2 linked regions of the Ignicoccus hospitalis KIN4/I genome follow. The protein of the gene in region 1 binds, or shares a complex with, the protein of each later gene. Links are inferred from orthologs where the notes say so. Each region holds a gene or a part of one and is shown in the gene's direction. Other genes may lie near its edges.

What was found. Proteins that work in one complex are often made in the same cells at the same time.
Region 2: IGNI_RS03745 (region 1) and IGNI_RS06570 share a complex: the UniProt entries of both Methanocaldococcus jannaschii proteins name them as parts of the 50S ribosomal subunit. The link is inferred for Ignicoccus hospitalis KIN4/I from one-to-one orthologs.

What each region holds. Positions count from the first base shown.
Region 1 is NC_009776.1:649,288-655,283, forward strand. Bases 1,660-4,607 are described here. They hold IGNI_RS03745 (50S ribosomal protein L24e), read left to right. Parts: upstream 1,660-3,016; coding sequence 3,017-3,199; downstream 3,200-4,607. Other genes in these bases: IGNI_RS03730 (hypothetical protein), read right to left, coding at 1,660-1,706; IGNI_RS03735 (AAA family ATPase), read left to right, coding at 1,827-2,705; IGNI_RS03740 (30S ribosomal protein S28e), read right to left, coding at 2,691-2,921; ndk (nucleoside-diphosphate kinase), read left to right, coding at 3,205-3,648; IGNI_RS03755 (hypothetical protein), read left to right, coding at 3,676-4,146. Also shown: IGNI_RS03720 (zinc-binding metallopeptidase family protein), read left to right, coding at 1-353; peptidyl-tRNA hydrolase Pth2, read right to left, coding at 389-700; more of IGNI_RS03730, read right to left, coding at 702-1,659; more of IGNI_RS03760, read left to right, coding at 4,608-5,012; argC (N-acetyl-gamma-glutamyl-phosphate reductase), read right to left, coding at 5,009-5,996. UniProt on the Methanocaldococcus jannaschii protein: Binds to the 23S rRNA.
Region 2 is NC_009776.1:1,134,297-1,138,524, reverse strand. Bases 1-2,704 are described here. They hold IGNI_RS06570 (50S ribosomal protein L18), read left to right. Parts: upstream 1-897; coding sequence 898-1,512; downstream 1,513-2,704. Other genes in these bases: IGNI_RS06555 (uL15m family ribosomal protein), read left to right, coding at 2,697-2,704; IGNI_RS06560 (50S ribosomal protein L30), read left to right, coding at 2,168-2,647; IGNI_RS06565 (30S ribosomal protein S5), read left to right, coding at 1,519-2,154; IGNI_RS06575 (50S ribosomal protein L19e), read left to right, coding at 444-896; IGNI_RS06580 (50S ribosomal protein L32e), read left to right, coding at 1-447. Also shown: more of IGNI_RS06555, read left to right, coding at 2,705-3,143; IGNI_RS06550 (phosphatase PAP2 family protein), read left to right, coding at 3,109-3,630; IGNI_RS07595 (UPF0179 family protein), read right to left, coding at 3,988-4,228. UniProt on the Methanocaldococcus jannaschii protein: This is one of the proteins that bind and probably mediate the attachment of the 5S RNA into the large ribosomal subunit, where it forms part of the central protuberance.

The sequences.
Region 1 (5,996 bases):
TGGAGAGGTTAAAGGAACTCGACTTGAAGAAAACGCTGTTGGCTTTCACAGCCCCAGATGAGCCGTCGCACGAGGAGCCCTACTGGGGCTTCGGGTTTAGGTTCTTCGAAAAGGAGTTTAAAGACGTCTTAGAGAGCGCGGACGTCATAGTGACCTTCGACTCGGTGGGGCTCAGCTCCCCCCTAGCGTTGAGGGACAAGAAGTCCTTGGAAGACCTGTTACCGCTAGAAGACAAGGGCTTGCTGGAAAAGGCGGTGGGCGTTACTTCGGATTGGGACAAACTCTTCGAGATCTACCACTCAGACTTGGATACTCCCGACAAGGTTGATTACTCCAAGACTGTTGAGGCGTAGGAGCCGTTAAAGACCCTCCTCCCCCCAGAAGGGCCCTACAGCAGCTTCAAGTGGCCGGTAACCTTGTCGACCTCCTCTTCGGGGGCAGGGCCTACTGCGACTGCCGTTACGGTGCCAGGCTCCACTTGGGTTAGGCCCGCGTCCTTAACCAAGAACGCGGGGAGGCCGAGGTCCCTAGCCTTCTGATATATTTCTAGCAACTCCTTCAGCGAACCAACCTTGAGGACCACCTTCTTCTGGCCCCCTTTGGTCCACTCCTCGAACCAAGATGGCTTCTTCTTCATAGCCTCCAAGGCCGCTCCTAAGGAAGCGTGAGCCACTTGTGCGCAGATCTTTCCCTTCCCCATTTTAATGTCTGTCCTCACCACTATGCTCTGCTTGAAGCCTCTCGGCAAGCTTACCTCCCTCGATTCCGCTCATCTTTAACGCCCTAACTACCTCTGCCCGGCTGGCGCCCAACGCCTCGGCCTTTCGGAGGACCGCCTCCAACGGGTCCTTGCCCTCTTTGTAAGCGGTTATGGCCTCCCACGCGAGCCTCCACCTCCTCTCCCGGGATCCCATAACCTTTATGATGGCCTTTTGGATATCCCCCCTCAGCTCGTAGCGGGCCATGAGTACGGCGAAGACTAGCTTGTGTATCATTAAGGGCACGCCTACCGTGCTTCCCCAGAGTTCTATTCTCCTCCTCCTACAGCAGTCACACGGGATCTTTGAGGTCAAGCCGGGTCTAGGTATTTCTTTGTCCACGATCCCTCCGAACAAGAAGACGTCCGCGTTCAGCACGTCGTGGGAGGTCAAGCTCTCCTCGGCGTTCGGGTCCAAGAGCACCACTTCGTCGAATACACACAAATCCTCTAACCTCATAACCTTCACGTAGTCGTTTGGTTTCCACTGAAAGTCTTTGGGAGCGTCCACAAACACTACGTGAGAGTCCCAGAGGAAGTACCTAACGGCGTTCAAGGTCTCCCAAAGTTGCAGCTTGAGCTTTCTGAGCTCCTTGGGGGTGTGTATTCCGAGAAAGCCTAGGTACACGGCTACGTAGGGCAGCTCGTCCAGCAGCGGGAGCAGGTGTTCCCGGGTCAGCTCCCCCTCCGACTCGTGGGTGGCGTCGCTCACTTCCTCGCCTCCCCTAAGCATGTACCACATAGTGCGGCTCCCGAACTCGGTGCGGAACCACCTCCGCGACTTCAACCCTTTTCGTAAGTTCACCTTGCTGCCCTTGACTAACATGTGGACTGCCGTCTCTTGGAAGGGGTCCCTCTTAAACCTCAAGTTCATGTTACACTTCAGGGAGGCGAGCTTCTCTGCGCCCCTCTCGTAGAGCAACTTTAATAGCGCGTCTCGCGGTCGCATTCGGTCAGTACCGGGATGACGAACTGTACGTGGGCTGAAAAGGTGAAGAGGCTGAGCTACGCGCGACCGTCCCATAGTCCAATTTATTTCTTCAGCACATAGAGCTGGTGGGTAAATGTAGTGACACGGGGCAAGGGCCTCGAGTGTCCTCCTCTGCTCGCCCGGAGCAAGGTGCAAGCGGTATGGGGCATAAAGGGCGGGGTAGGCAAGTCCACGGTAAGCGCCCTCGTGGCCAAGGCCAGCTCTCAGAAGGTCAACAAGGTCACGCTCCTCGTAGACACGGACTTCCGCGACGGCTCCTCCCGTTTCTTCTTGGGAGAGGAGGCGAGGCGCCTAGAGGGGTGGTATGACGTCTTGGTCAAGGGAGGTAGGCTAGAGAAGTACCTCCACCGGGTTGAGCCGAACTTATACGTAGTGCCCTCGGGGACTATGGACTCGGCCATGAAGTATTCAATGATGATAGCCCAGAAGGGCGTGAGGGAGGTTATGAAAATCGTCGCGAGGACGGTTTCGGAGATCCAAGAAGACTTCGACTTGGTAGTGGTAGACGTGCCGGTGACCAGTTTCGCGGACGTGCCTATACTTAAATGTATGATTGACTCCTTGAGGGCCAAGAATACGTTAGTCACGCAAGCCTCCGCCCCCGAGATACGGAGGACGTTGAAGTTGGTTAGGGAAGCAATAAACTTACTTCCATCGCTGCTCGTGGTAAACCAAATACACCCGAGAGTGCTGGCCGACGCCAACGAGAGGAGGGCTCTCTTGAGCGTCATTTTAGAGATAGTTGAGGAGGGGATAAAGGTAATTCCCATACCGTTCAGCGGAGAGCTTTACGAACATATAAATTGGAATTCGAAGACCGTGGAAGCGCTGGAAGAGTGTATGGCTTACTTGCTGTGGGGAGTGGGCGACCCCAAGTGGTGCAACTTCGCAACGCGGGGGCTTTACAGCCCCGAGATAGCGAAAATGGTCGCTTCGATATCTTCACCTTCTGCTTGAGAGCTTCCTCGCTTCCCTTTCGGTCTCCCTCAAGATGAGTATGTCGCCCAACCTAACCGGACCCTTGACGTTTCTCGTCAAGATGCGGCCCTTGTCCCTACCTTCCAGCACCCTCACCCTAACTTGCGTTATCTCTCCTGTTACGCCGGTCCTCCCTATGATTTGGATTACTTCCACCGGGAAGCCTATCTCCTCCGTAACGTTAATCTCGTTCATCCACTCGCCTACATATACCTTCTTCGGCACGGCTCGACCCCGCCCTCCCATCTAAGCTTTCCTTTTAAATCTCTAAAACGCCGGGACGCGGGGACTTGGGCTTGGCAAGAAGGGTCTGCAGCTTCTGCGGTAGGGAGATAGAGCCTGGAACCGGAATAATGTACGTAAGGAACGACGGCTCCATTATGTGGTTCTGTAGCAGCAAGTGCTTCAAGAGCTTCAAGATGGGGAGAGACCCGAGGAAGCTTCCTTGGACCGCTAAGTACGCCCGGAGGTGACAAAGGTGGAGAGAGAATTTGTAATGATCAAGCCGGACGGTGTCAAGAGGGGTCTCGTCGGCGAAATAATATCGAGGATCGAAAGGAAGGGGCTCAAGATAGTGGCCATGAAGATGCTCAAGTTGGACAGGGAGATGGCAGAGAGGCTGTACGAAGAACACAAGGGAAAGCCCTTCTTCGATGACTTGATAAGTTACGTGACCAGCGGCCCCGTGGTAGCGATGGTCGTCGAGGGACCCAACGCAGTCGAAGTGATGAGGAGGATGATAGGAGACACCGACGGAGCCAAGGCCGCCCCCGGCACGATCAGAGGGGACTTCGCGCTGAGTAAGGCGAGGAACGTAGTCCACGCGACCGACAGTCCCGAAAAGGTAGCTCGGGAAATGTCGATATTCTTCCGCGACGACGAGATCGTAGAGGGTTACGAGCTCTGTCACTCGATTTATTAACACTTTCTCTCCCCTGCACGCGGGAGTTTGGAGGACAGGGCTTTCTACTTGTTACTTAGAAAGTTTAGAGAGTTCGGCGTGGACCCGAGCTGCGCGAGGCGCGTGAGCTGTCGGAGTGAGCTGGACTGCATAATAAAGGCGTTGAAGATTTGTAACGGCCTCAAAGTCACGCAGCTGGGCATAGACCCGGGAGAGACCGTGGGCATCGTCATAGTCGTGGACGCCGTGCCCGTGTGGGAGTGGGAAGGTTCAAGGGACGAAGCAGTCAAGGTAGTTTCAGAGGTTCTAAAGACTATTGAGATAGATAGAGTAGTTACGAGCGAAGGGGGCCTAGACTTACTCCCCTCCTCCCTCGAGGTGCCCGTGGTTCTGGTAAGGGAACACGGCACCTCCAAGAGGAGGGTGCGCGGTCTCAAAAAGCACTCCTCATCCGCCTACCTCATGGTCGCGAGAAACTCTATTACAAGGAGAGTGAGGAGGTGGAGAGGTGGAAGCTAATGAGTTACGACCATCCTCGAGGAAGGAAAGGACTGTTGGACGAGATTTCAATTATATTGAGGGAAGAGTGCGTAATTTCGGTTATAGCGAACCCGTACATGGAAGCTGCTCAGAAGTTCTCCACCATGCTGTCGCACATAAGGGACTCCTCACTAATCGTGAGGGCTTTGAGGAGCTCTTTCTTCGATTGTAATTCGTTATTTATACTGTTTAACGCCTATAACGCCACGGTACAATTTGCCGAATATGTGGTAAAGAAGCTAAAGAGCCTTGGAATAGGTATCATAAAGACGCTAGTGGTCGATTCGGCGCTCTCCCTCTCAGCGCTGCTTCCCCTCTTGTCGGAAGAGCTCGTGTTGACCCCTTGGTCTACCTTAGGAACCATTGACCCTTACATCTTCGTTTCCCACGTTATGCCGAAGGAAGCGATGGCCGTCAAGGAGTCCATAGACCAAGCCATCGCCAGCGTCCCCAAAGACGGGGGCGGGAAGGGCCAAGTGATCTACGCCCTAGCCGTTTCGGGTAGCCTCTACGAGTACGTCCTCTCAGAGAAGCACATAAGGTACTTAGAGAGGTTACTCAACGACTACGTTAGGGACAGGGTGGCCGAACCTAAGTTCAACGAATTAATGAACAGAATGCTTAACAACATAGATGTTCACGATCAACCCCTCTCGGCAAAGGAGATAAATGATCTCGTGAATTACTCGAAGATAGTGGAGGACCGCCAACTCTTGAACATGATAGAGAGATATTACAACAGCGCCATAAACTACCTCAATAAGTCCGGAAAGGCTCTATTGATAGAGACTTCGCTGGTGACGTATGATATAACGCCGCCCAACACAAACCCGTTGGGTTATTAGGGCCGCACCGGAACGAGGTTCTTCAAGCCCTCGTCCTCATCCATGCCCAACATCAAATTCATATTTTGCACCGCCGTCCCCGCCGCCCCCTTCATCAAGTTGTCTATCGCCGCGAACATGGCTAGCCTCCCAACCCTCTTGTCCAAGGCGAACCCGACCTCGGCGTAGTTGCTGCCGTAGACGTTCTTCACGTCCGGGTAAGGCATGGGCGCCCCCCTCACTATCTTGACGAACTTCTTGCCCGCGTAATACTTCGCATAAATCCTTTGGACGTCCAGCGGCGCTAAGTCTTTCGTAAGCCAAGAATACGCTGAGGCGAGTGACCCCCTTATCATGCTCACGGCGTGAGGGGTAAACCCTACCTTGACGTCTCTCCCGGTATAGTCCCTTATAACCTGCTCCAGCTCCGCTACGTGTCTATGACCTTCTGCGTCGTAAGGCCTGGCCGTGCCTTCCCTCTCCGGGTGATGACCCCCTCTGTAGGGCTTGGCGCCCGCCTCGGAGCTCCCCACCTTGACGTCAACCACTATCCGGTCCAAGTCGATTATTCTTTCAGCCGCTGGGGGCAAGACGGCCAAGATGGAGCTAGTTGCGTTACAGCCGGGGTTAGCAACGAGCTGGGCGCCCCTTATTTTGTCTCCGTAAAGTTCCGGGAGGCCGTAGACGGCCTTTTCGAGCAAGTCCGGGTAAGGGTGTTCGTAGCCGTACCAAGTTTTGTAATCTTCAACCCGCTTGAGACGATAGTCGGCACTTAAGTCCACTACCTTATATCCTACTTCCAAAGCCTTGGGCACGTAATGCAAGGACACCTTGTGGGGAAGGGCGAGGAAGACCAGGTCCACGTCGCCTACGACGTCGCTGAGCTGGTCAGGGTCGTCTAACCTCTTAAACTTCAAGGACGCTGGGTATATCCCCCTCAAGTGAGGGTGGGCATAGTAGACGGGCTTGTTGGCGTATTCCCTAGAGGTGACCACTTTCACGTTC
Region 2 (4,228 bases), 480 kb from region 1 along the record:
ATGTCCAATGAGCTGAGAGAAGCCCTCAACAAGAGGGCTCAAGTTCTGAAGGAGATAAGGAAGAAAAGGAAGGCTATGAAGAAGGCAGTAGAGCTTAGAAACGACTTGCCGGAGTTCATCCGATACCACTGGTGGAGGTACTTCCGGCTGGAGAGGGGCTACAAGTGGAGGAAGCCCAAGGGCAACGACAACAAGTCCCGGTTGCAGCTCAAGGGCTATCCTCCAATAGTCAAGGTAGGGTACCGCACCCCGAAGGAGGTTAGGGGGCTCCACCCCAGCGGCCTGGAGCCGGTCATAGTTCACAACGTGAAGGAGCTTGAGAAGGTCGACAAGGAGAAACACATAGTTTACATAGCTTCATCCGTAGGGAAGAAGAAGAGGGCCGAAATAATTAGGAGGGCTCAAGAACTGGGCGTCCGCGTGGCCAACGGGGGTGTAGAGGCGTGAGGCCAGACAAGGTCGCGAGGTTAGCGGCAGAGATCCTCGGCGTCGGGGAGAGTAGGATCTGGATAGACCCCACAAGGCTGGCCGACGTCTCCGAGGCCGTCTCCAAGGAGGACGTAAGGCGCCTAATAGAGGAAGGAGCAATCAAGGTCGAGCCCAAGAGGCGTAACAGCAGGGCAAGGTGGAAGGTACGCCACGAGCAGAGGAAGAAGGGGAGGAGGAGGGGTTACGGCAAGAGGAAGGGCAAGGCCAGCGCCCGTCAGGACCCCAAGGAAGCTTGGATGAACAGGATAAGGAAGATAAGGAGGTTCTTGAGGTACTTGAGGGACCACGAGGTAATAGACAGGAGGACTTACAGAGAGCTATACATGAAGGCTAAAGGTGGCATGTTCGATAGCTTAAGTAACTTAAAGACCTACTTGAGGGAGAGGTACGGCATAGAGGTGAAGTGAGTTGGCAAGGGGGCCTAGGTACAAAGTTCCCAGAAGGAGGAGAAGGGAAGGGAAGACCAACTACTACAAGCGTTACACCATGGCGCTCTCGAGGAAGCCCAGGTTCGTGGTGAGGAAGAGCAACAAGTACGTGTGGGTACAAGTGATCGAGTTCGCCCCCGAAGGGGACAAGGTCATAGCCGCTGCGCACTCGAAGGAGCTCGAGAAGAAGTACGGCTGGAAGGGCTACGGCAACTCCTTGCCCGCCGTCTACTTGACCGGCATGTTAGCGGCCTTGCGGGCGAAGAAGGCCGGAATACAATACGCGGTCCCGGACATAGGCTTACACAAGCCCACTAAGGGCGCCAGAGTGTTTGCGGCGATAAAGGCGGCCAACGACGTCGGGCTAGAGGTGCCCGTGGGAGACGTGGTCCCCGACGAGAGCAGGATAAGGGGCGAACACATAGCTTCCTACGCGGAGAGCTTGAAGAACGAGAACCCGGAAGAGTACCAGAGGAGGTTCGCCAAGTTGCTGGAAAGGGGCCTCAAACCGGAGGACTACCCGAAGCACTTCGAAGAAGTGAAGGCAAAGATACTCGAAGACTATAAGGTGGAGCAGCCCGCCACCACGGGGTGACGCGAAGTGGCGGTGACCGTTTCCGCGGAGGAGTGGGTCCCGAGGACCAGAGTAGGGAGGATGGTTAAGGAAGGCAAGATAACTAGCATATACGAGCTCTTCGAGAAGAACTTGCCGATATTGGAGCCGGAGATAGTAGATTATCTGGTTCCGGACTTGAAGCACGAAGTATTGGACGTCAGCTTGGTTCAGAAGGTGACCGACGCCGGAAGGGTCACTAGGCTTAGGGTGCTGGTCGTAATAGGCAACGAGGACGGCCTGGTCGGCCTCGGCATGGGCAAGGCAAAGCAGATGAGGTTCGCGATACAGAAGGCGCTCGCGAACGCCAAGCTCAACATAACTCCGGTCAGGAGGGGGTGCGGCAGCTGGGAGTGCACATGCGGGGAGCCCCACAGCGTGCCCTTCACCGTAAGGGGCAAGAGCGGCAGCGTCGAGGTGATCCTCAAGCCCGCGCCGAGAGGCACCGGGCTGGTGGCGGGTGACGTCGCGAAGGCCGTCCTTCGGTACGCGGGGATCAAGGACGTCTGGACGCACACGGAAGGAGAAACTAGGACTACCCACAACTTCGCCAAGGCTACCTTCAACGCGCTGAAGCAGACTTACAAGTTCCTCGCCCCGTGGGACTGGGTACAACAGCAGTGAGGGGTGTTGAGGGATGAGCAAGAAGTTGTACCTAATTATTAGGATAAAGGGAGAGCCTGACGCGCACCCGGACGTGAGGAAGACTCTGGAGAACTTGAGGCTGTTGAGGAGGTATGCGGCCGTGGTCTACCCGGCGGACTTGCCGGGCCTCGAAGGCATGCTGAGGAAGGCACAAGCGTGGATAACTTGGGGCGAGATAAGGAAGGACGTGCTGGCGAAGCTCTTGGAGGTTAGGGGGAGGGCGCCAGGCGACAAGAAGCTCACCCCAGAGTACATAAAGGAGAAGTTCGGGGTGAACAGCTTCGAAGAGCTCGCGGAGAAGATAATTAACGGCGAGGTGGTGCTTCACAAGCAGGAGGCGATCAAGCCCTTCTTCAGGCTACACCCGCCCAGGGGCGGCTTCAAGAAGAGCATCAAGAAGCCTTACCGCTCCGGAGGGGAGGCCGGCTACCGCGGGGAGGCCATAAACGAACTGGTTTTGAGGATGCTCTGACCACAAAGGCCTAAAACATTGGAAAGCCCGTCGGCCGGGGTGAGTAACTTTGGTGGTAAGGCGTAGGAGGAAGAGCAGGAAGCTGAGGGGAAGGACCAGAACTATGGGCTGGGGCAGGATAGGCCAGCACCGCAGGAGCGGCGCGCGCGGAGGGTTCGGCCGCGCCGGCATGCACAAGCACTTCTGGACGTGGGTCACCGCCAAGAGCCCGGGCTACTTCGGTAAGTACGGCTTCCACTTGCCCCCCGAGGACAGAGTGGAAATTAAGGAAATCAACGTGGGAGAGCTCGACGAACTCGCTAGGAAACTGAACACAAACGTGATAGACTTAGCAGCCATGGGCTACAACAAGCTGTTAGGCTTCGGGAAGGTCAAGGGGAGCTACACTGTAATAGTTGCGTTCGCGAGCAAGAAGGCCATTCAAAAGGTCAAGGCCGCCGGGGGGAAGGTGGTAACCCCCGATGGCGAGGAGCTGGAAGTGGAGGCCGCTTCTTAGCTCTTTCTTATTGGTATCCTTGGCGCCCTTCTCGACGTCCGTGCCTTGCTTCAAGCTACCCGGCCTTGAGAGCGTGGCCTTCTGGATAAGCACTACTATGAACTTCTTCCCGTTCCTCCTCTACACGGCTATACTAGCCTACGTTAGGAAAGACTACAAAATAGTGCTAGAGGGGCTCGCCCTGAACGCGTTCGTGCTCGTCCTCAAGTACTCGTTCCACACCCCCAGGCCGGAGGGCTCTGGCCACCTAACCCCGGGCTACCCCTCCGGCCACACGGCGAGGGCCTTCTGGCTGGCGCTCGAGCTCGAAGGGGTCTGGAGGTACCCTATGTTAACCTACGCGGCTCTGGTCGCGTGGTCGCGCGTTCAGCTCTGCGCGCACTACCCGCTGGACGTAGTGGGAGGAGCGTTGAGCGCTTTGGCCTTCCGCGACTTATGGGAGGTTCTGCTGGAGAGGGTAGGAGCCTTGAGGGGGCAGCGCGCTTAGGCGCACAAGTTCGAAGGGTTTTGCCGTACTCAACTTGGCGCCAAAACGTAGTTACGGTCCCTACTGACAGTTACATAACGCCTATTGTTTCCTCAAAGTCCAACGGATCAAACGCTTACGCCGAGGCGTCGACCCTGTCTTTTAGCACGAGATTGCCTAGCGGGCGAGGACGTGGCGACAGTAGGGATCGTGAGTTCGGTCGCTACGCGTTCTGAGACCCCTTTCGGGAGGGTCGGGAGAGGGGGTAAGTGTAGGAGCCCGGCGAGGCCGTGGCGGCCCCGCGGGGATTTGAACCCCGGACCACCGGCTTTCCCAACCCCGCACGGGATAGGAGGCCGGCGCTCTGTCCTGGCTGAGCTACGGGGCCAACCCCCGTTTTCCGTGACCCCCCTTCCCTTTTTTAATGTTTCTCCTGGTTCTCCTCTTAACCTCCACGGGCACGCCGATCACCCTTACCAACGGGAGTCCCAAGGGACATTGGACCTCCTCGAGGACCTCCCTCACCTTCACCTTCACCCTCTCCCCCCAAGGGGCGGTGCAGTCCCTCCAGTGCGGGCACTTCTTGTTAGTACACTTGGAGGGCGTATACTCGACAGTC